3 regions of the Buttiauxella noackiae genome follow, and region 1 is predicted to be linked to each of the others. Evidence: predicted binding sites of a transcription regulator. Region 1 holds the regulator's gene; each other region holds the start of a gene.
What was found. The regulator Fur, encoded in region 1, represses iron uptake genes when iron is present. The targets are predictions, from matches to a motif close to ATAATAATGAGAACNACTATCAA.
Positions count from the first base shown of each region.

Region 2: the regulator Fur is predicted to act here: its motif matches at 2,756-2,778, upstream of fepB (Fe2+-enterobactin ABC transporter substrate-binding protein).
Region 3: the regulator Fur is predicted to act here: its motif matches at 3,058-3,080, upstream of IX31_RS05250 (siderophore-interacting protein).

Region 1 is NZ_JPRU01000001.1:1,562,151-1,570,173, reverse strand. Features, by position in the region: gene nagE (N-acetylglucosamine-specific PTS transporter subunit IIBC) at 1-1,583, shown strand, start outside; gene glnS (glutamine--tRNA ligase) at 1,763-3,430, shown strand; gene chiP (chitoporin ChiP) at 3,903-5,300, shown strand; gene chiQ (ChiQ/YbfN family lipoprotein) at 5,348-5,680, shown strand; gene fur (ferric iron uptake transcriptional regulator) at 5,772-6,224, opposite strand; gene fldA (flavodoxin FldA) at 6,507-7,037, opposite strand; gene ybfE (LexA regulated protein) at 7,187-7,468, opposite strand; gene ybfF (esterase) at 7,604-8,023, opposite strand, start outside.
Region 2 is NZ_JPRU01000001.1:1,734,712-1,742,734, reverse strand. Features, by position in the region: gene fepD (Fe(3+)-siderophore ABC transporter permease) at 1-222, opposite strand, end outside; gene entS (enterobactin transporter EntS) at 364-1,596, shown strand; gene fepB (Fe2+-enterobactin ABC transporter substrate-binding protein) at 1,649-2,593, opposite strand; gene entC (isochorismate synthase EntC) at 2,809-3,990, shown strand; gene IX31_RS07950 ((2,3-dihydroxybenzoyl)adenylate synthase) at 3,991-5,607, shown strand; gene IX31_RS07945 (isochorismatase) at 5,622-6,482, shown strand; gene dhbA (2,3-dihydro-2,3-dihydroxybenzoate dehydrogenase) at 6,485-7,231, shown strand; gene entH (proofreading thioesterase EntH) at 7,232-7,648, shown strand.
Region 3 is NZ_JPRU01000001.1:1,143,800-1,151,822, reverse strand. Features, by position in the region: gene IX31_RS05260 (Gfo/Idh/MocA family protein) at 1-628, opposite strand, end outside; gene iutA (ferric aerobactin receptor IutA) at 768-2,957, opposite strand; gene IX31_RS05250 (siderophore-interacting protein) at 3,152-4,045, shown strand; gene IX31_RS05245 (TetR/AcrR family transcriptional regulator) at 4,081-4,713, opposite strand; gene bhsA (multiple stress resistance protein BhsA) at 4,962-5,219, shown strand; gene ldtC (L,D-transpeptidase LdtC) at 5,315-6,256, opposite strand; gene mfd (transcription-repair coupling factor) at 6,464-8,023, opposite strand, start outside.

The sequences.
Region 1 (8,023 bases):
TGTCCTTCTTCAGCGGTCGTCGCCTGGTTCCAATTCTTACCTCCTTTGTGATGATTGCAGTTGCCTTCATCATGATGTTCATCTGGCCAATCGTTTTCAGCGGCCTGGTGAACTTTGGTGAGCACATCCAGAAAATGGGTTCAATTGGCGCAGGTGTATATGCGTTCTTCAACCGTCTGCTGATTCCAGTTGGTCTGCACCATGCTCTGAACTCCGTGTTCTGGTTTGACGTTGCAGGTATTAACGATATTCCTAAATTCCTTGGCGGTGCTAAATCTATCGCTGAAGGTACTGGTATCGTTGGTATTACTGGCCGTTATCAGGCTGGCTTCTTCCCAATCATGATGTTTGGTCTTCCAGGTGCTGCATTGGCAATCTACCACTGCGCGCGTCCTGAAAATAAAGCCAAAGTATTGGGTATCATGATGGCGGGTGCGTTTGCTGCCTTCTTTACTGGTATCACCGAACCGTTGGAATTCTCCTTCATGTTCGTGGCTCCAGTTCTGTATCTGATTCACGCAGTGCTGACCGGTATCTCTGTATTTATCGCAGCAAGCATGCATTGGATTGCTGGTTTCGGCTTCAGTGCGGGTCTGGTGGATATGGTGCTTTCTTCCCGTAACCCACTGGCAACACATTGGTACATGCTGATTCCACAGGGCATCGTGTTCTTCGCTATTTACTACGTCGTGTTCCGTTTCACTATCACCAAATTCAATCTGTTGACTCCGGGTCGTGAACTGGCAGTTGCAGGGGATGAGACTGATGGTCAGGACGTCAATGTTAGCGCTAGCGCTTCTCAAGATGTGTCTGAGCTGGCTCGTCAGTACATCGCAGCGGTAGGGGGTTCTGCAAACCTGACTGGCATCGATGCATGTATCACTCGTCTGCGTCTGAACGTGAAAGACTCTTCATTGGTTAATGAAGCGTTGGCGAAACGTCTGGGTGCGACCGGTGTTATCCGTCTGAACAAAACAAGTGTGCAAATCATTGTCGGCTTTGTCGCTGAGAAAATTGCTAACTCCATGAAAACTGTCGGTGAAGTTGCTGCAGCTCCTGTGAGTGCGGCGGCTGCGGCACCTGTGGCTGCTGCAAAACCACAAGCAGTTCCAAATGCTGTAACCATTGCAGCTCTGGTTTCACCAGTAACAGGTGACGTGGTTGCGCTGGATCAGGTTCCTGATGAAGCCTTCGCCAGCAAAGCAGTTGGTGATGGTGTTGCTGTTAAGCCAACTGGAAAAACAGTTGTCGCGCCAGCTGCCGGTACTATCGTAAAAATCTTTAATACCAACCATGCGTTCTGTCTGGAAACCGAGAAAGGTGCTGAGATCGTTGTCCATATGGGCATTGATACTGTTGCATTGAACGGCCAGGGCTTTACTCGTCTGGTAGAAGAGGGTGCTGAAGTGGTCGCAGGCCAGCCGATTCTGGAAATGGATCTTGATTTCCTGAATGCGAACGCCCGCTCCATGATTAGTCCAGTAGTTTGTAGCAACATCGACGACTACAGCGGTCTGGTACTCCAGGCGCAAGGTTCTGTTGTTGCAGGGCAAACACCTCTGTACGAAATTAAAGGCAAATAATCGCTCCTGAGTCATAGATTGTGCCTTTAGCGGCTGGAGAGTTTTTTCTCCAGCCGCTTTTTTATACCCATCTGTCACTCCTCCCCGATATCCTTATTTATGCAACTAAAGGTTGTTTCCGACGCTTGCTTATAAGATCATGTGCGGATAACTAAAGTTTTTGCATAGAGGAACCCGCGATGAGTGAGGCAGAAGTCCGCCCAACTAACTTTATTCGCCAGATTATTGATGAAGATTTGGCCAATGGTAAGCACGACAGTATTTGCACCCGTTTTCCACCAGAGCCAAATGGTTATCTGCATATCGGTCATGCAAAATCCATCTGCCTGAACTTTGGTATCGCGCAAGATTATCAAGGGCAATGCAACCTGCGTTTCGATGACACCAATCCAGCAAAAGAAGACATCGAATTCGTAGATTCCATTAAGCACGACGTTGAATGGCTTGGTTTTCATTGGTCAGGCAACGTGCGTTACTCTTCCGACTATTTTGATCAGTTGTTTAACTATGCCGTTGAACTTATCAATAAAGGTCTGGCGTATGTTGATGAACTGACTCCAGAGCAGATCCGTGAATATCGCGGCTCATTGACCTCGCCTGGGAAAAACAGCCCATATCGCGACCGTACGGTTGAAGAGAACCTTGCGCTGTTCGAGAAGATGCGTAACGGCGAGTTTGCAGAAGGGACTGCGTGCCTGCGTGCGAAAATTGACATGGCATCACCGTTCATCGTAATGCGTGATCCGGTTATTTATCGTATTAAATTTGCCGAGCACCACCAGACCGGCAACAAGTGGTGCATCTACCCGATGTACGACTTCACCCACTGCATTTCCGATGCGTTAGAAGGCATTACGCACTCTCTGTGTACGCTGGAGTTCCAGGACAACCGTCGTCTGTACGATTGGGTGTTGGATAACATCACTATTCCTGCGCATCCGCGTCAGTACGAGTTTTCTCGCCTGAATCTTGAATACTCCATCATGTCTAAGCGCAAGCTGAACCTGCTGGTGACAGAGAAGGTTGTAGAAGGTTGGGATGACCCACGTATGCCGACTATTTCTGGTCTGCGTCGCCGTGGTTATACGGCCGCTTCAATTCGTGAGTTCTGTAAGCGTATTGGTGTGACTAAGCAAGACAATACCGTTGAAATGGCGTCTCTGGAATCTTGTATCCGTGATGACCTGAACGAGAACGCACCGCGCGCGATGGCTGTTCTCGATCCGGTGAAAGTGATCATCGAAAACTTCCCGCAAGGTGAAGTTGAAATGGTGACTATGCCTAATCATCCGAATAAGCCTGAAATGGGCAGCCGCCAGGTACCGTTTAGCCGTGAGATCTACATCGATCGTGCTGACTTCCGTGAAGAAGCCAACAAACAGTACAAGCGTCTGGTGCTGGGCAAAGAAGTGCGCCTGCGCAATGCATATGTGATTAAAGCCGATCGCGTTGAGAAAGATGAAGCAGGGAACATCACCGTGCTGCACTGCTCCTACGATCCGGACACATTAAGCAAAGACCCGGCTGATGGCCGCAAAGTGAAAGGCGTTATCCACTGGGTAAGCGCAGAGCATGCACTGCCGGTTGAAATTCGCCTTTACGACCGTCTGTTCAGCGTTGCCAACCCGGGCGCTGCGGAAGACTTCCTGGCGACGATTAACCCGGAATCTCTGGTGATCAAGCAAGGTTTCGTTGAGCCAAGTCTGCAAAATGCCGAAAAAGGCAAAGCGTACCAGTTCGAGCGCGAAGGTTATTTCTGCCTGGATAGCCGTTATGCAACTGCTGACAAACTGGTATTTAACCGTACCGTTGGCTTGCGTGATACCTGGGCGAAAATGGGCGAGTAGTTCCTTTTCCCTAAGTCAATATCTGACAAAAACGCCGCAAATTGCGGCGTTTTTTTTCGCTTTATAATCATTTGCTTAAAAATATCTTCACATTCGCGTTGCGAATTAATGTTATTTACACTTCTTACTGTCTACTTTTTATGGTCAACCTCGGAACATTAAAAACTCTTCTTTTTATAATGTGAGCGCTCTCATATAGAGCTTTGTATTTTATAAAACTTAATTATCAAGATAAAATCCTAGTGTCGTTGTTTGTTACAAATACTCATAAATTATGTGCTCTCTGTCATAATATCGGAATGAACTCTTACAAAGTCATTGATAATTCGCGTCGCGAAAAATAGTCTTAAGGGCAGCAGTAATGCGGGCAAATATTCATAACCGCTTTAGCCGTTAGGCATTTTTACTTTTTTTCGCCATAAGGCGTCTTTTAACGTCCGGCGATTATTGATACGTCAAAGAGGAATAATATATGCGTACGTTTAGTGGCAAACGTAGTGCACTGGCGCTTGCAATTGCAGGTGTCACGGCTCTTTCAGGACTGGTAGTCATCCCTCAGGCAAGTGCCGCAGGTTTTATTGATGACTCGACTCTGACCGGTGGTGTTTATTACTGGCAACGTGAGCGTGACCGTAAAGATGTTACGACTGACAAATATGAAACTAACCTTGCGCACTCTACCTGGAACGCCAACCTGGACTTCCAGTCTGGTTTCGCCGCTGACATGTTCGGTCTCGATATCGCGGCCTTTACTGCTATCGAAATGGCAGAAAACGGCGACAGCGGTCACCCGAACGAAATCGCATTTTCCTCTGTAAACAAAGCTTACGACGAAGATTATTCAGGTGATAAAAGCGGTATTAGCCTCTATAAAGCAGCAGCTAAATTTAAATACGGTCCAGTTTGGGCGCGTGGCGGTTACATTCAGCCAACCGGGCAAACCTTGCTCGCACCGCACTGGAGCTTCATGCCTGGTACTTATCAGGGTGCTGAAGCCGGTGCAAACTTTGACTACGGCGATTCTGGTGCGTTGAGCTTCTCCTACATGTGGACCAACGAGTACAAAGCTCCATGGCACCTGGAAATGGACAAGTTCTATCAGAACGACAAAAACACCAAAGTTGAATATTTACACTCTCTTGGCGCGAAGTATGACTTCAAAAATGATTTCATTCTCGAAGCGGCATTTGGGCAGGCTGAAGGCTACGTTGATCAGTACTTCACCAAAGCAAGCTACAAATTTGATATCGCCGGCAGCCCGTTAACAACCAGCTACCAGTTCTACGGCACGCGTGACAAAGTTTCTGATGGCAGCGTTAACGATCTGTACGACGGCACAGCATGGTTACAAGCTCTGACTCTCGGATACCGCGTGGGCCAGGTTGATTTGCGTCTTGAAGGAACTATTGTTAAAGCCGATGGCCAACAAGGTTACTTCCTGCAGCGTATGACCCCAACTTATGCATCTTCAAACGGTCGTCTTGATGTGTGGTGGGATAACCGCTCTGACTTCAACGCCAACGGTGAAAAAGCAGTATTTGCTGGCGCGATGTATGACCTGAGCAACTGGAATCTGGCAGGTTGGGCAGTGGGTGCTTCTTATGTGTACGCATGGGATGCAAAACCAAGCTCTAAACCAACCACTGACGGTTACTACGATGCTGATAATCGCCTGAAAGAATCTGCCTACAGCCTTGATGCATTGTATACCGTTCAGGATGGCCGTGCGAAAGGTACTCTGTTCAAACTGCACTTCACTCAGTATGACAACCATTCAGACATCCCAAGCTGGGGCGGTGGTTACGGCAACATCTTCCAGGATGAGCGCGACGTGAAATTCATCGTCATCGCACCGTTCACCATCTTCTGATTCGAATCCGGGCGTGAAAACGCCCGGTTTTTTTAAGGATATCAAGCATGAAAAAAATCATTCTGACTGTGGTGATGGCGTTAGGTTTGAGTGCATGTGCACAGCAACAACCTAAAACTGCTCCGGAAGATTCAAAGCTGAAACAAGCATATAGTGCCTGCATTAACACTGCAGAAGGTAACCCTGATAAAATCCAGGCCTGCCAAAGCGTGCTGAATGTACTGGGTCAGGAAAAAGAGCATCAAGAGTTTGCGAAGAAAGAAACCGTTCGCACACTGGATTACCAGAACTGCATTCAGGCAACACAAACGGGTAATGACCAGGCTGTTAAAGCTAAATGCGATAAAATCTGGCAGGAAATCCGCGCAAACAACAAATAGTTACCGTATTTGAGCAATAAAAAAACCGGTGAATTGTCTCACCGGTTTTTTTATAGGTGACATCCGGGTCAGGGATGTCAGGCTATGCAGATTACTTTTCGCTGATTTCGTGCGCGTTTTCGTCGGTACGGCAATCACCTTCAGCGCAATGACCGTACAGGTACAGGCTGTGGTTAGTCAGACGAATACCATGACGTGATGCGATTTCGCGCTGGCGGGCTTCGATTGAATCATCACTGAATTCAATAACTTTGCCGCAGTCCAGGCAAATCAGGTGGTCATGGTGATGCTGTTGCGTCAGTTCGAATACGGATTTGCCGCCTTCGAAGTTATGACGAGTCACAATGCCTGCATCATCAAACTGGTTTAATACACGATAAACTGTGGCGAGACCAATCTCTTCGCCCATATCAATCAGACGTTTATATAAGTCTTCCGCACTGACGTGATGGTTCACCGGCCCCTGCAACACTTCAAGGATTTTTAATCGCGGAAGCGTGACTTTCAGGCCGGCCTTCTTTAATGCGGTATTATTGTCAGTCATGCGGAAATTGTCCTGTTGCTTAACGATTCGCTCGGACTCAGGGTGAGCGTTAAGATGAATGCGTCTCATTATAGAACTGCCACTTCTAAATGGGAACCGCAAGTATTATGCATAATCAAGCTAAGAAATGGCGGTTGAGTCGCGATTTGATTGCCTTGTTAGCTATTTTGTCAGGAGTTCATTGTACAGGGACAAACTGGAAAGTTAAAAATTTGTAGCAATTATTTTAATCGGAAATAACTATCAATGCGGCGCAACCTAATAGTTGTGCCGCATCTGGAATCAGGCGTTGATGATATCAGCCAGGTTTAGTTCTTCAGAAACTTGTTTAACCCACTTCTGAACACGTTCAGCAGTAAGTTCAGGTTGACGGTCTTCGTCAATTGCCAGCCCAACAAAGTGGTCGTCGTCTGCAAGACCTTTAGACGCTTCGAAATGATAACCCGCCGTTGGCCAGTGACCGACGATAGCTGCACCACGCGGCTCAATGATGTCACGGATAGTACCTAATGCGTCACAGAAGTATTCTGCATAGTCTTCCTGGTCACCACAGCCGAACAGGGCAACCAGTTTGCCATTGAAATCAACTTCTTCCAGAGTTGGGAAGAAATCATCCCAGTCGCACTGCGCTTCGCCGTAGTACCACGTTGGAATGCCGAGAAGCAGAATGTCGAAGCCTTCCAGGTCTTCTTTGCTGCTCTTAGCAATGTCATGCACCTCAGCAACATCCTTACCGAGCTGTTTTTGAATCATTTTCGCGATATTTTCGGTGTTACCGGTGTCGCTGCCGAAAAAAATGCCTACGATTGCCATGAGTAAAATAACCTCTTGATACTTAATGGTATGGTGGCTGCTATTTAGCCACAGATAGGGCAATCATAGCAGAACACATCACAGTGCGGAAACTGCTATGACCCCGTAGTGCACAGTCTGCAAAATCTAACAGGGAAGCAGCATTAAAACTAACTGAGATGTTGCTTCAGTTGTTCGAGCAGCATCTCTTCAATCAATTCACTACGACTGATATTGCGCGCTTCAGCCAACTGATTGAGAGCATCTACCGCATCGTTATTGAGCTTTAGCTCCACTCGCTTCAGGCCGCGTACTTTATCGCGCTTGAGTTGGTTGCGTTTATTGATACGCAATTGCTCATCACGCGTTAGCGGATTGGTTTTTGGTCGCCCCGGGCGACGCTCGTCCGCGAACAGATCTAATGTAGTACGGTCCGTTTGTTCTTTTGCCATGATTAGACTACTGACAGGGAATTCAGGTGGCACGGAGCGGGGTGCTCTGGCGCATTTTAGCGCGCAATCATACATCAGCATGGCTTGCGCGCCAACGCGTTAGCCACATCTTGCGGCCAGTCGGTTTGTTTTTAATCAGTTTGTCGTTGTTGTGTCGATAAAACGATGGATTGCGCGCAAAACAGCATCAGGTTTTTCTGCGTGAACCCAGTGTCCGGCACCGGCAACCACATGAGCACGTGCCTGAGGAAACTGGGAAAGCAGTTGGCTACGATGTGATTCATCAACATAAGGAGATGCGCCGCCGCGAATAAATAGCGCCGGTTCGTTCCATGCGGGAATGTTTTCCCAGCCGACAATATGCTCATATTGCTCCCACAGCACCGGCACATTGAATTTCCATTCGCCATCGGCAAAGGATTTCAGTAAGAACTGAATGACACCTTCTTCATCAAGATGCTCGCGCATCACGGTCGCGGCCTGCTGGCGAGTTTTAACATCAGATGCGCTAACCGCATTAATCGCTGCGAAAATCTCATCATGGCGACGAACCTG
Region 2 (8,023 bases), 170 kb from region 1:
CAATGCGCCGGCAAGGCCCAGCGCGCCACCCGCAAGAATACCGGCTAGTGTGCGGGGGAGGCGGGCGTCGAGCACGATAGTGCAATCTGCACTTTGGCATTGACCGCTGAGTGCATTGATAACGACTTCAGCGGGGAGGGATTTGGCACCTAATAACAAACTGAGTATTGCCATTAAAACGAGTAAAAACAATAAACTCAGCAGGATGAACCAGCGTGACATACGTTGTATATCCTTCACTTCGTAGCCCTACAAAAATCGCGTAAAATTAAATGATAGTTATTATCATTATCACTCTTATTTGTTTATGTTAGCATGAGCCGCCTCGCACCCGGAAAGAAAAATTCGCTTTAAGGCCATGTAATGAACCGCAATTCTTTGCTGCTTAATCTCAGTTTACTCAAGACCCATCCCGCTTTTCGTGCCGTCTTCCTTGCCCGTTTTATCTCCATTGTGTCGTTGGGGTTGTTGGGTGTCGCGGTGCCGGTACAAATCCAGATGCTGACAGGCTCCTCCTTGCAAGTGGGGCTCGCGGTGACGCTGACCGGTTCGGCGATGTTTATCGGCCTGATGATGGGGGGCGTGCTGGCAGATCGCCACGAGCGTCGCCGCCTGATTTTGCTGGCTCGTTCTACCTGTGGCGTGGGCTTTATTGGCCTGACGATTAACGCCGCGTTACCCGAACCGTCGCTTGCGGCAATTTATCTGCTTGGCGTGTGGGATGGGTTCTTTGGCGCACTAGGCGTAACTGCACTTTTAGCCGCAACACCTGCGCTGGTGGGGCGTGAAAATCTGATGCAGGCCAGTGCGATTACCATGCTCACCGTGCGCCTGGGTTCGGTGATTTCACCGATGATTGGCGGGCTGCTGCTGGCATCAGGCGGCGTGGTCTGGAATTATGCGCTGGCGTCCGTCGGCACCTTTATCACTTTGCTGCCGCTGCTGAGTTTACCGAAACTGGCACCACCTGCTCAGGCGCGCGAAAATCCGTTGTTGTCGCTGTGGAATGGCTTACGTTTTCTGGTCGGTCACCCGGTTATTGGCGGCATTGCGTTAGTTGGCGCGTTGTTGACTATGGCGAGCGCGGTGCGGGTGTTGTATCCGGCGCTGGCGGGTCACTGGCAAATGAGTGCCGCGCAAATCGGCCTGATGTACGCCGCCGTTCCGTTGGGGGCCGCGATTGGTGCGTTGACCAGTGGGCGTATTGCCCATCACGCGAGTCCGGGCATGATCATGCTCATGACGGGGATAGTGTCGTTTATCTCGATTGGCGTTTTCAGCCTGATGCCGGTTTGGGGGCTTGGTCTGGCTTGCCTGGCACTGTTTGGCTATCTCAGTGCGATTAGCTCTTTGTTGCAATACACGCTAATTCAGACACTTACACCGGACGGTATGTTAGGGCGCATCAATGGTTTATGGACGGCGCAGAACGTGACGGGTGATGCGATAGGTGCTGCGATTTTAGGTGGCATGACGGTGGTGATGACGCCCGTTGCGGCGGCGAGTTCAGGTGGTTTTGCATTGACACTATGCGGCGTTGTGCTGGCGATTGTGTTGGTGCAGCTTCGTCGTTACCAACAAACCGCCCCGGCGTAAATTGCGGTAGTGTCGGATGTTGCATGCGCGACTCCGACACTAAATGAATCAATCACTTGCTGGCAAACAACTGACTCATCCGCTCCAGAATCTGCGTGGCACTGTAATAATCCAGACGGAAAGTCTCGGTTCCCAGCGCGTAAACGTGTTTTTCCTGCACGGCTGGCAGATGCGAAAGAAGCGGATTATTTGCCAGTGCAGTGGCGTCTTTGTCATCGCTTGCGAACAGGAACAGACTCTCGCCATTCAGACCTGTAGCAAGGTTTTCACCGCCAAGCTGCACGATGTCGTGACGTTTACCCATGCTCTGGCTGGTATGAATAGCCGCGGGAATTGGCGATAAGGTAAAACCAAGTTGCACAAGTAATTTTCCCTGTGCCGAATCTAACGTCCAAATATTCGCTGAACGGGATGCTGGCGTGTAAACCATCGCTGTGACCGGTTGCGGCGGCAACTTCATGTGCATTCTGGCTTCACTTAGCTGCTTATCAAAGCTTGAAATTCTTTCGGCAGCTTGTTTTTCGTGACCGGTAATTTCGCCGAGTTGAGTGAGCAATTGCTGCCAACTTTTATCGTCGTAATTGATAACCAGCGTCGGTGCAATTGCCGAGAGCTGCTCATAAAGGGCGAGGGCAGAATCACCACCGGTGGCACTAATCAAAATCAAATCAGGCATTTGTGCGGCGACGGCTTCCGCACTGGCTTCGCCAATATATAAACGCTGAACGTTACGTTCTTTCGCAACATCTCCCCACTGGCGTAGAAAACCTTGCGAGTCAGCCATGCGGTTGCCAGGCGTCGTAGCGCCGCTTGCCACTACCGGGGCATCAATTGCCAATAGTGAACCGGTGAGTGTCACGCTGGTTGAGACAATTCGCTGCGGTGCCTGCTCAAAGGTATGGGGACCGTGGCTGTCGGTGATAGTGCGCGGCCACTCTGAAGCGTGGGCAAAGCTGCTCAGGCATAAAACGATAACTGCGGAGAATCTGATTTTCACTCAATAACTTCCTGTTGAAATTTAACTATTACGGTGGATGGCGCAGGCGATTATCCACCCTACAAAACGGTTTTGCGTTGGCCGAATAAGCGTTAGCGCCGTCCGACTAGACTGAGCAGCTATTGACACTGCTGTCTTTTCTCTTTAGGTTACGACCCAGAAAAGCAAATGATAATCATTATTAATATCTTTTGTCATGTTTTTACGGAGGACGGATGGAAACGTTACTGGTGCCGCAGCCACAAGAAAAACAGCTAACACCTTGTGCGAATAGTTTTTTCTTTATGTCGCCTTATCGCAGTTTTTCGACCAGCGGCTGCTTTACGCGGCTGGACTGCGCGGCGCTTGATGGTGCAAACCCCCACGGGAATCTGCAAAAACAGCTGCGTGAAGCATTTGAAAACGCCAAAAAGCACGGCATCGAGAAACCTGTTGTCGTCGGCGCAATTCCATTCGATCCGAGCCAACCTTCAGCGTTGTTTATCCCGCAAAGCTGGCAGACGTTTTCTCGCGCCGAGCGTCAGACTGATGCCAGCCAAAGCAGAACAGCAAAACCGCTAAACATTGCCGCTCGTAAAGCCATTCCTGAACAAGACAAATTTATGGAGATGGTGGCTCACGCCGCGGTCAGGACATCGCAGCCGGATATCGACAAAGTGGTGCTTTCGCGCCTGATTGATATTAAAACGGACGCGCCCGTCGATCTCGACGTGCTACTCAATCGCCTGATTAGCCAGAATCCAACCAGTTACAACTTCCATGTGCCGTTACCGGATGGCAGCTCGCTGGTGGGCGCCAGCCCGGAATTGCTGCTACGCAAATCGGGCAAGAATTTCAGCTCCTTGCCGCTGGCAGGTTCGGCGCGTCGCGATAAAGAAAATATTCCGCGCGACAGCGAAATTGGTGCGCAACTGCTGCGCTCAAGCAAAGACCGCCATGAACACGGTCTGGTGACCCAGGCAATGCGCGATGTTTTACAGCCGTATAGCCAACATTTAACGCTTTCCGATACGCCGGAATTGATCACCACACCGACCTTATGGCACCTGGCGACACCAATTTATGGTCAGGTTGAAGGCCATCAACACAACGCACTTTCGCTGGCCTGCTTGCTGCACCCAACGCCTGCGCTGAGTGGTTTCCCACACGATGTGGCACAAAAATTAATTGCCGAACTGGAGCCGTTTGACCGCGAACTGTTTGGCGGCATCGTCGGCTGGTGTGACGCAGACGGTAACGGTGAGTGGGTGGTGACGATTCGCTGTGCCCGGGTAGGCGGCAATCAAGTGCGTCTATTCGCAGGCGCGGGCATTGTCCCTGCTTCCTCTCCTGAATCGGAATGGCGCGAAACCGGCGTCAAACTTTCCACCATGCTCAACGTATTTGGACTGAAATAAATGGCGATTCAATTCACGCGCTGGCCGGATGAACTGGCCGCTCGCTACCGCGAAAAAGGTTACTGGGCGGATCTGCCGCTGACCGACATCCTCACCCGTCAGGCAAAAAATGATGCGATTGCGCTGATTGATGGCGAGCGCCATTACAGCTATCGCGAACTCGAACTGGCCGCTACGCGGCTGGCCTGCGCGTTACAGCGCCGTGGCCTGAGCGGTGGTGAAACCGCGTTGGTCCAGCTTGGTAACGTGGCGGAACTTTACATCACGCTGTTTGCACTGCTGAAAATTGGCGTTGCGCCGGTTAACGCGCTCTTCAGCCACCAACGTACTGAAATGGAAGCGTACGCGAAGCAAATCGAACCGGCGGTACTGATTGCCGACCGCAAACATAATTTGTTCGCTCACGACGATTTCCTGGATGCGCTCTGCCAACAGAACCCGTCGCTACGCATGGCGGTTTTGCTCAACGAAAACGATCGCGAGCGTTCGCTGAGCGCGTTCATCAACGAGCAGGAAGAGAACTTTGTCGCCACGCCGAGCGCGCCCGATGAAGTGGCCTTTTTCCAGCTTTCCGGCGGCAGCACTGGCACGCCGAAACTGATCCCACGTACCCATAACGATTACTACTACAGCATTCGTCGCAGCGTAGAAATTTGCCGTTTTGATGCGAATACACGCTTTCTGTGCGCGATCCCTGCGGCGCACAACTACGCGCTGAGTTCACCTGGTTCGCTCGGCGTATTTTACGGTGGCGGGCGCGTGGTACTGGCAAACGACCCGAGTGCTACGCTCTGCTTCCCGCTGATTGAACGCCACCAGATTAACGTCACCGCGCTGGTGCCGCCTGCCGTCAGCCTGTGGTTACAGGCAATTGGTGAGTGGGGCAGCAATAAATCCCTTGAGTCGCTGACGCTGTTGCAGGTGGGCGGCGCACGGTTGAGCGAAGCGCTGGCCGCTCGTATTCCGGCAGAAATTGGCTGCCAGCTACAGCAAGTTTTCGGCATGGCTGAGGGGCTGGTGAACTACACCCGCCTTGACGACGACAACGAACACATCTTCAAAACCCAGGGCAAACCGATGTGCCCGGACGACGAAGTGTGGGTGGCTGATGCCAACGGCAACCCATTACCGCACGGCGAAGTGGGCCGTCTGATGACGCGCGGACCGTACACCTTCCGTGGCTATTACCGCAGCCCGGAACACAACGCCAGCGCCTTTGATGCCAACGGTTTTTACTGCTCCGGCGATCTCATTTCGATTGCCGAAGACGGTTACATCACCGTTCAAGGACGCGAGAAAGATCAGATCAACCGCGGCGGGGAGAAGATCGCCGCAGAAGAGATCGAAAACCTGCTGCTGCGCCATGAAGAGATTGTTCATGCCGCCTTAGTTTCGATGGAAGACAGTCTGCTGGGCGAGAAAAGCTGCGCGTTTATCGTAGGTCAACGCCCGTTCCGCGCGGTGGAAATTCGCCGTTACTTGCGTGAACTCGGCATTGCCGACTTCAAACTGCCGGATCGCATTGAAATCGTTGAAAACCTGCCGCTGACTGCGGTGGGCAAAGTGGACAAAAAACGTTTGCGCCAGTTGATTGCTGATAAGCAACTGGCTTCCTGATAGACGGAGAATTTATGGCTATTCCAAAACTGAACGCATACAGCTTACCGACGGCTTCTGACATCCCGGAAAACAAAGTGAATTGGGCGTTTGAGCCTGAGCGTGCGGCGCTGCTGATTCATGATATGCAGGAATATTTCATTGATTTCTGGGGCGATAATTGCCCGATGATCCAGCAGGTTATCGCGAATATCGCCGCGCTGCGTGATTACTGCAAACGCCACAATATTCCGGTTTATTACACAGCGCAGCCCAACGCCCAGAGCGACGAAGACCGTGCGCTGCTCAACGACATGTGGGGGCCGGGATTAAACAAACACCCTGAGCGCCAGAAAGTGGTCGCTGAGTTGGCTCCAGATGAAAACGACACGGTGCTGACTAAATGGCGCTACAGCGCCTTTATCCGCTCGCCGCTGGAACAGTCCTTGAAAGAAACGGGTCGTAACCAGCTGATTATCTGCGGTGTGTACGCGCATATTGGCTGCATGACGACGGCAACCGATGCGTTTATGCGTGATATCAAACCGTTTATGGTCGCCGACGCGCTGGCAGATTTCAGCCGTGAAGAGCACATGATGGCGCTGAAATACACCGCCGGGCGTTCCGGGCGTGTGGTCATGACTCGCGATTTGCTGCCGGAAGCAGCCCCGCAAAACAAACAGCAATTGCGTGAAATCGTCCTGCCACTGCTTGATGAATCTGACATTCCTGAAGATGACGAAAACCTGATTGATTACGGCCTGGATTCGGTGCGCATGATGGCGCTTGCGGCGCGCTGGCGCAAAATCCACGCCGATATCGACTTTGTGATGCTGGCGAAAAAACCGACTATTGACGCCTGGTGGGTGCTGCTGTCGCGAGAAGTGCAGGCATGAACATCGACTTTAGCGGCAAGCAAGTTTGGGTGACGGGGGCAGGCAAAGGCATCGGCTATCACACTGCGTGTGCGTTTAGCGAAGCCGGTGCTACGGTTATCGGTTTTGATCTGGCGTTCCCGTTGGATGTTTATCCGTTCGCCACCCAAGTGTTAAACGTGGCGGATGCCGACCAGGTTGGCAGCGTGACTCAGCGAATACTCAGCGACGAACGGCATCTTGATGTGCTGGTGAATGCGGCGGGAATTTTGCGCATGGGCGCGACGGATGCCCTGGCGCTGCAAGACTGGCAGGACACCTTTGCGGTCAACGTCGGCGGCGCGTTCAATCTCTTCCGCGCCGTGATGCCGCGCATGCGTGAACAGCGCAGCGGAGCGATAGTGACCGTTGCATCCGATGCTGCGCACACGCCACGCACCGGTATGTCGGCCTATGGCGCGTCGAAAGCAGCACTGAAAAGCCTGGCGTTAACCGTTGGCCTGGAACTGGCGCCATTTGGCGTGCGCTGCAATGTGGTATCGCCGGGTTCGACGGACACCGATATGCAACGCACGTTGTGGAAAACGCCAGACGCCGAACAACAGCGTATTCAGGGGTTCCCGGACCAGTTCAAACTGGGCATTCCTCTGGGCAAAATTGCCCGTCCGCAGGAGATCGCCAGCACGATTTTGTTCCTCGCTTCATCTCACGCCAGCCACATCACTTTGCAGGATATTGTGATTGATGGTGGCGCAACGCTTGGAGCCTGAATGAGTATCTGGAAAAGGGAACTTACGCTTGAGGCGCTAAATAAAACCAGCGTCGGGACGATGGTTGAGCATCTCGGTATTGTCTACACGCGCATTGACGACGAAAGCCTGGAAGCGGAAATGCCCGTCGATAACCGTACTCAACAGCCATTTGGTTTGCTGCATGGTGGTGCGTCAGTGGTGCTGGCTGAAACGCTGGGGTCGATGGCCGGTTTTTTGACGACGAGTGAAGGGCAGTGTGTGGTTGGGACTGAAATTAACGCCAGCCACCACCGGGCTGTGGCATCAGGAACGGTGCGTGGCGTATGCAAACCGCTGCATTTAGGGCGCTCTTCCCAGGTGTGGGAAATTGCTATTTTTGATGCTCGTGGTAAGCGATGTTGCACTAGCCGTTTGACGACGGCGACGATAGGGTAAAAGTTTATGGCTGATTCAGTCGTATCCTTACAAAGGATATGGCTAATTCAGCCGTATCCTTTGTAAGGATGGTGATTGTTTCGTTCACTAAACGAGTAGCGATCCCTTTACTTACCGAAACGGTGAACGAATCAAGGGTGCTACCGCAGCACCCTTGATAATCCCGGCTCCCGGCGTTTAAATCGCTGCTTCGCAGTAAACCTCCGTTTTTCCTTTCAGTCCCAGGGTCGGTTGTGACTCGCTCCCGGCGATCACAACCTCTCGCCGTTCCCGACGGCTCGACCCGGCCTTACAGTCAAAACGGAGGCGATTTATGCCGGACTCAAAGGTCAACGTCAAAAGCTAAGGTCAAAAGCTGAACCGGTTTTGACCTTG
Region 3 (8,023 bases), 420 kb from region 1:
CCCGGGCGTAACTGAGCTCAACGCATAATTTGTCATTGCCACCCAACTGTTGGACGGTTTCACGCATCATGGCGAGAACATGGGTGCCGATATCAACAATTACGCCATCAGGGTGGCGTAACTGGCGGGTATCTGCCTCACCCGTAGCAAAGTTCAGCGCAATGGGTTCTCCAGCAGCATTAAAGCCGCTGGGTTCAAGCAAGAAAGCTTCGATATGGCTTATTTCATTGATATCATTAATATATTGGCAAGCCTGAGTGCGCACCATCCAGTGATCTAACGCCAGAACACGCGCGGCTTTCCGGGGATCTGCTAGCAACGTTTTTAGTTGTTCAAGCTGCGCAAGTGTGGCGGCGACTGGCTTTTCAACCACAATGACGGGAACTTTGCTTTGCAGTACCGTTTCAAGCACCGGTAAGTGGTGAAGTGAGGAGGTGGTTATCAGCACGACGTCGAGCGGCAATGCCAGCAATGCATCCATTGAATCACAACGTTGAACACCGTCAACTTGCCTCGCCGGGTCAGCATCGTAACCAAACAATTCGATAGAAGGGAGTGACATGCGGCGTAGCGCCGGAAGATATGCTGTTTCGATAACCGAACCTAAACCAATAATACCTGCCAACATATAAATACCTTACCAAATAGAAGTCGTGCCTATCGTTAGAGTCCGTATGTTTTAAATGACTATTGCGCTGGGGTCGAGTGGGATTTTGTGTACGAGGGTAAAACGCTGACTGGTTTTTAGCCAGTCAGCGGGTATTAGCTTAGAACAAGAACGAGTAATTCACACCGTAAGTGCGTCCACGGCCCTTGTATTCGTACAGTGCAGGGCTGCCGTAAGTTGGGCTATACAGCAGCGGTGCGCGCTGGCCCCACACGGTGGTGTAATCTTTATCCAGCAAGTTTTCGATGCTGAAGCTCAGTTTGCCTAATGGTAGAGCGTAGCTTCCAATAAAGTCGACGGTGTTATAACCATTGATCTTATTGTCGCTGGCGTCGGTTAAATCGAAGGTTTGCTGGCTTTGAACGCGCAGGCTCCATGGGTCTGGCGCCCAGCCGACATAAGCGGTGGCTTTCGATGGGCTTGCGTAAATCACGTCCCATTTCTGCCATTTACCATCCACTTTGGTTTCGGACTTCAGCACGTTGAAGTTAACGCCGGTGCTCCAGTTGGAGTCCGGAATAAAGTAATCCACTGCACCTTCAACACCGTAAATACGACGTTTGTCATCTTCCACATTGATGGTCATATCTGCACGGTTGATGGAGATAGACTTGTCGGACAATGAGTAGTACGCCGCAATCTGGCTACGCAGACTGTCGCCGGTATAACGCCAACCCAACTCATAAGAATCGACCTTGATCCCCTGAAGTTTTGACTGCCCAACGTTCACGCTATTTACCAGTTGGTAATGACCATTCACCAGACGGTAAGTGCCATTGCCGTAGTATTTGCCTGGATCTGGCAGCTCCACGCCTTGCGAGAAGTTAAACCACGCTTGTTGGCGTTCAGTGATGTGCATCAACAGACCAGCATTGAATAACGCATTGTCGTAATCAGTGCTGCCACCAGGGATTGCGTCCGCAGACTGAGCGATGCCGTTTGCGATACCTTGTTGCTGAGTAAAGCCAATAAAGTCATCGACTTTATTCTCAGTCCACTGATAGCGCACGCCGCCACTAACGGTAAACAGGTCGTTGATGTCATAGCTGGTTTGCAGGAACGGTGCGAGGTTCGTGATGGTGTATCCCGGATAGCGCCCGGTGGTGTAAATACTCTGGTTATTCAGGCCACCTGAAGCGTTCGCTTTCGCCAGATCAAAGAACATTTGGTTGGAGGTAAAGCTCTCGTGATCGGCATCAACTCCATAGGTAATCTGCCAGCCATCTAGTGGTTGGCTGGTGAGAGCCAGTTTCGCACCGTACTGATCGGTATCCTGCTGGGAGGCTGAGAAACTGGTTACGGCTCCACGCGTGAGCGTCGGGAATGGATAGAAAGTCAGTGACTCATCACGGTAGTAAATTTGCCCAACAACTTCCTGGCCGAGGAAGTCGCTGTTGGAATATTGCAGGCTAATCAGATGGCGTTCGGTACCAGGAATGCGGTCAGAATTAAGCTTGTCACTGACAAACGCGTTGCCGTTACCGGTCACTGCTGAGAAATTTTCACCCAGATTCAGCCCGTAATCATCGTCTCCCTGGCTCTTGTAGTATTGCGTCACCACCTGCAATTGCTGGGTTTCATCAATGTTTATTGTGCCGGTACCCATCACATCCAGACGGTCGGAATACTGTAAACCGGTTTGCGTGTTATCGAGCAAAGTCTGGTCGCCATTGCCATCAAACCAGCCACCAAATTTCTGATAAGCCACCGATAAACGGCCGGAGGCATTATCGTTACCGCCAGATATGGCGCTGGCGACACGTTCATCATGATCTTTACTGCTGTTAAAACCAGACTTAATCCCGGTTTCAAATTCGACCTGAGTGTCAGGCTGCCCCTTTTTCGTCACGATGTTAATCAAGCCACCAGTGCTACCACCGCCGTACAGCGAAGTTGCACCAGAAATAACTTCGATATGTTCGATGTTAAAAGGGTCGATAGAGTCGAGCTGGCGGCTATCGGTACGGGAAGAGTTCAGACGAACGCCATCCACTAAAACCACGATAGAACGTCCACGCATATTCATGCCGTAGTTGGTACGACTTTGGCTGCTGACATCCAGACCGGGAATTAACTGTGCAAGTGCGTCTTTCAGCTCCTTACCTCCCTGAATCTGTTGCTCAAGCTCGGTGCCTTCAATAACCCAGGTGGTCTGCGCCATTTCAGCCACCGTACGGTGCATACGGTTGGCAGAAACCAGAATATTTTCTTCGGAAGTTTGCTGCGCGAAAGCCGGAGCCATCATCGCCAGAAGCAGCGGGTTAAGCACCCAGCGTGCGTTTTTATGCATCATCATCATTCCTTGGATGGGAAAATATTAACATTTGAAAATGTTTTGAAATAAGAACGAGCTGAATTTTGCCGATAACGTTTCTCATTATCAATCTCAATTGATAGTATTTCTCAAATTAATCTTATGAATAATCATATGATTTCTGTGGGTTACTTTTTCGGGCTTAGGCAAGACAAGGCAAAGGAGTTGAAATGGCAGAGGTACAAAGCTACAGATTGTTTAATGTGCGGCTAATGCATAAATCACACGTTTCACCTTCGCTGTTGAGTCTGGTATTTGGCGGTCCGGATGTGGCAAACATGAAATGTGATTCGCCCGATCAGCGAATCAAAATGTTGTTCCCGTCGGAAGATGGCTCAATTCCTAACTTGCCAGACCACGGGCAGTGGTATTCGTTGCTGCAAGAATTACCTAAAGAAAAGCGGCCAGTTGTGCGTACCTATACCTTGCGCCGCGTTGACCGCGAGCGTCAGGAAGTGACGGTTGAATTCGTGAGCCACGGCACGGAAGGGCCAGCCTCCGCATGGGCGATTAGCTCGCAACCTGGTGACAAAATACAAATTGTTGCACCGAATGCTGAGTATCCGGCAGACAGCGGCGGTTATGAATGGACGCCACCTGCGGGTTTGCGCCAGGGGTTAATTGTTGCGGATGAAACGGCACTGCCTGCGGCGCGAGGCATACTTGAACTTCTGTCGAAACAGCAACATCCGCCAGAAATTCAGGCGTTTTTTGAAGTCCCGGAGCAGGGGGACTGCGTGGATTTAAGTGAATTTGGTTTTGCGAAAATTCATTGGTTGCCGCGAAAGGCTGTCAATGCAAGGCATGGGGAGTGCTTGCTCAAGGCGGTGAGTCAATGTGCCCAGCTTCCTGAAACTGCTGGAATTACAGAAACAGTTAATGAAGAGTCTGAAGGTGAACTGTTGTGGGATAAAGCCACTACAGCCAGTAACGCCTTTTACGGCTGGGTTGCGGCGGAATCATCCGTTGTGAAAATGCTGCGCCGTTATTTAATCGGAGAATGCGGTGTGAGCCATGACGCTATCAACTTTATGGCCTACTGGAGCAAAGGGCGAGAGCGTTAAGGCAAACGAAAAGGGCGGCAAATGCCGCCCGATATTCAGACTTTCTTCAGCTCTGGTAATAGCCGCATCGTGGTGCTGACTATCTGCATCAGCTCTGCGTAGCTGGCGTTTTCACGGGCGCTGACCGACATCCCCTGAATGATACAGCACAGGTACTTCGCCAGTTTGTGAACACAACTGCTGGCCGGAATCTCACCTTTCTGCTGGCGTTTTTCCAGGAAATGCACCAGCGTCTTTTCCTGCATTGCATGACGGGCTTTGATGACCGTAGCAATATCTTCCGAAGATGCCGCCAGTACTGACGATGTACAGATGATAAAGCAGCCCGCCGGCGTGTCTTTATCGGTGAAAAGCTTCGCGACGATAGAGAGATAATCTTCTAAAGCCTCTTCAAGTGAGCGCTCCTCACAGAACAAACAGGCTTCGTGTTTTTGTGCAAAGCGCGCGATGTAGCGATCTAACACCGCTTTGAATAGCCCCTCTTTATTGGTGAATTCGGCATAAAGCGTCGGGGCTTTTGCGCCAGTTGCTTCAACCAAATGTGCCATAGAGGTGGCTTCATAGCCGTGTTGCCAGAACAAAGCCATGGCCTTGTCGAGTGCTGCTTCCCTGTCAAACACCTTCGGTCGGCCACGGCTTTTTTTGATGCAACTGGTGTCAGTAGACATAGAAAACCGTTTAACCTTTTGTTGTTTAATGAACGATCATTATAAAAATAATAACACGCGTAAGCCATAGGTTGATTATTAAAAATAATTTAATCCTATGCTTATGAAAAATAGTGTGTTTATAAAATAATTAACGAGCGTTATAAAAATAGTTTGACGTGTGATGCAGATCACATCTATGATTTAGTTATCGATCGTTAAGTAAAGAACTTAACGGCCTAATAAATCATCTGCTCAAGGTAAATAACATGAAAAACGTAAAAACTCTTATCGCTGCTGCTGTTCTGAGTTCACTCTCTTTCGCAAGCTTTGCCGCTGTTGAAGTGCAGGCAACGCCAACCGGTCAACAAAAAGTCGGTACTATCACCGCGACTGCGGGTACAAACCTGGGTTCGCTTGAAGACCAACTGGCTGAGAAAGCCGATCAAATGGGTGCCAGCTCATTCCGTATCACTTCTGTAACTGGCCCGAACACTCTGCACGGTACAGCAGTAATTTATAAATAAGCGTTAACCCTCATTGCGCTGATTTATAAAACTTGCCACGAAAAAGGCCTCGTTGAAAAACGAGGCCTTTTTCATTTCTCAAGCACTCTGAGAACTTAGATTTCGTTGGTTGCTACAGTATGCGCGTTCACATCAATTGGCATACCCGAACGATGTTTCATTGCTTCTTCCATTACGGTTGCATCGGTTTCCGGCGCGGCCTGGAACTGTTTCATCTGCTCTGTGAGCACAATCGGCAGCACTTTAGGATCGTCATTAATGTCTTTAGACAATGGCTGATGCACTTCAACTAAGCGCGTGCCGTCTGGCTCCACCGAAGTTTTAATCGCGGTATTGATAATGCGAACGGGCGTTCCGACAGGCATATCTTTGTACAGCGCTTTAATATCGTCATCACGCAGACGAATACAACCCGAGCTGACACGCATGCCAATGCCGAAATCTGCGTTAGTCCCGTGCAGCAGATAAACCCCGCCAAAGGCTGCGAGACGAATCGCATGGTGGCCCATTGGGTTCTCTGGTCCGGCAGGAACAACAGCTGGAAGCTTTATGCCATTTGCCAGGTAACGAGCGCGAATATTTGCAGTCGGGGTCCAGGTTGGATTGGCCCGTTTATCTGAAACACTGGTCACCATCGTTGGTGTTACCGTATCACCGCCAAGTTGACCGATACCAATCGGATAAACCGTTACGCTGTTCTTTCCTTTGGGATAATAGTAAACGCGCAGCTCGGCAAGATTGAGAACCAGCCCTTCACGTGGTGCATCCGGCAGTAGCATTTGGCGCGGGATGGTTAAAACACTTCCCGCACGGGGAACATAGGGATCGACACCGGGGTTGGCCTGCAATAACGCAAGGAAACCGACGTTGTATTTTTTTGCGATAGCCTCAAGTGAACCACCGTCATCTTTTACCTCATGGAAAAAATTCTGGCCGATAAGACGGCTGCCTTCTGCTGGTAGAGGATAAGAGTTGGCATTCGCGTTAAAAGCGGCGAGTGCTGCACTAACCAGCATAATCGACGCCAGCCAACGCATAGCGCGTGCCTTGCGAGATGATAAAACGCTCAAAGAGGTAATCACGATAAGCCCTATAAATATTATGGTTAATGTTATAAAAAAGTTAATCGATGATTATGGCAGGGGGAGATGTCGGGAAATCCTGGCGGATTGAAAGAATGTGTAAATGTTACAATGAAATGGAGTAGGGCGGGTAAGCGCAAACGCTACCCGCCACCATGGGCACTACGCTACAGCGTTCTGCGCCAGCTGATGCATAAAGTTACGTACCCATTCCATACGCGCTTTACGATCTGCGAGGTCTTCAATAAATTTGAGTCGCGTTGGCCCATCCAGACGGTAATGTTGCGGCTGTTTTTGCAGCAAACCAATCAACCAGACTGGGTTAACGTGGTTTTTTTCCGCAAACTCAATCACACCACCTTTGTCATGACCTTCAATCTTACGTACGCCGAGTTTTTGCGCCTGCTGGCGTAATGCTGCGATATCCAGCAGATTACGAGCGGCGTCCGGCAACAGGCCAAAGCGGTCAATCAATTCTACTTTTAATTCATCAAGCTCATGTGCCGTTTTGGCACTGGCAATGCGCTTATAGAACGACAGACGAGTATTGACGTCCGGGATGAAATCATCCGGCAACAACGCGGGCATACGCAGTTCAACTTCGGTTTGGCTACTGGTCAAATCCTCAAGCGACGGCTCGCGGCCCTCTTTGAGCGCATCGACGGCGTTTTCCAGCATCTCCATGTACAGCGAGAAGCCGATAGTTTCCATCGAACCACTTTGGCCTTCGCCAAGTAATTCACCCGCGCCGCGAATTTCAAGATCGTGAGTCGCCAGCGCAAAGCCAGCCCCCAGGTCTTCTAGCGACGCGATAGCTTCCAGGCGTTTCTGCGCGTCGGTAGTCATCGCTTTCGGATGTGGTGTCAGAAGCCATGCATAAGCCTGGTGATGCGAACGCCCGACGCGGCCACGCAACTGGTGTAACTGTGCCAGGCCGAAATGATCTGCACGTTCAATAATGATGGTATTGGCAGTCGGAATATCGATACCAGTTTCGATAATCGTGGTGCACACCAGAACGTTAAAACGCTGGTGGTGGAAGTCGTTCATCACTCGTTCCAGCTCACGCTCACGCATTTGACCGTGGCCGATAGTAATACGTGCCTCCGGTACAAGCTCGGCGAGGCGATCTGCTGCTTTCTGGATGTTTTCTACATCGTTATAGAGATAGTAGACCTGACCACCACGCAGCACTTCACGCAAAATCGCTTCGCGAACCACCAGGCTGTCGTACTCGCGAACGAAGGTTTTAACTGCCAGTCGGCGCGCCGGAGGCGTTGCGATAATCGACAAATCGCGCATTCCGCTCATAGCCATATTCAGCGTACGTGGAATTGGTGTGGCAGTTAACGTCAGGATATCGACATCGGCACGCATGGCTTTAATGCGCTCTTTATGACGCACACCAAAGCGGTGTTCTTCATCGACAATCAGCAGGCCGAGATCTTTCATCTTCACGTCATTTTGCAATAGCTTATGCGTACCGATCAGAATATCGACTTTCCCTTCTCGCGCTTCTTCGAGAATTTGCGCCTGTTCTTTAGCGGTACGAAAACGTGACAGCATTTCGATGCGCACTGGCCAGTTGGCGAAACGGTCGCGGAAGTTGTCCAAGTGCTGCTGCGCAAGCAGGGTAGTTGGCACCAATACCGCAACTTGTTTGTTATTTTCAACGGCAAGGAATGCGGCGCGCATGGCGACTTCGGTTTTACCAAAGCCCAC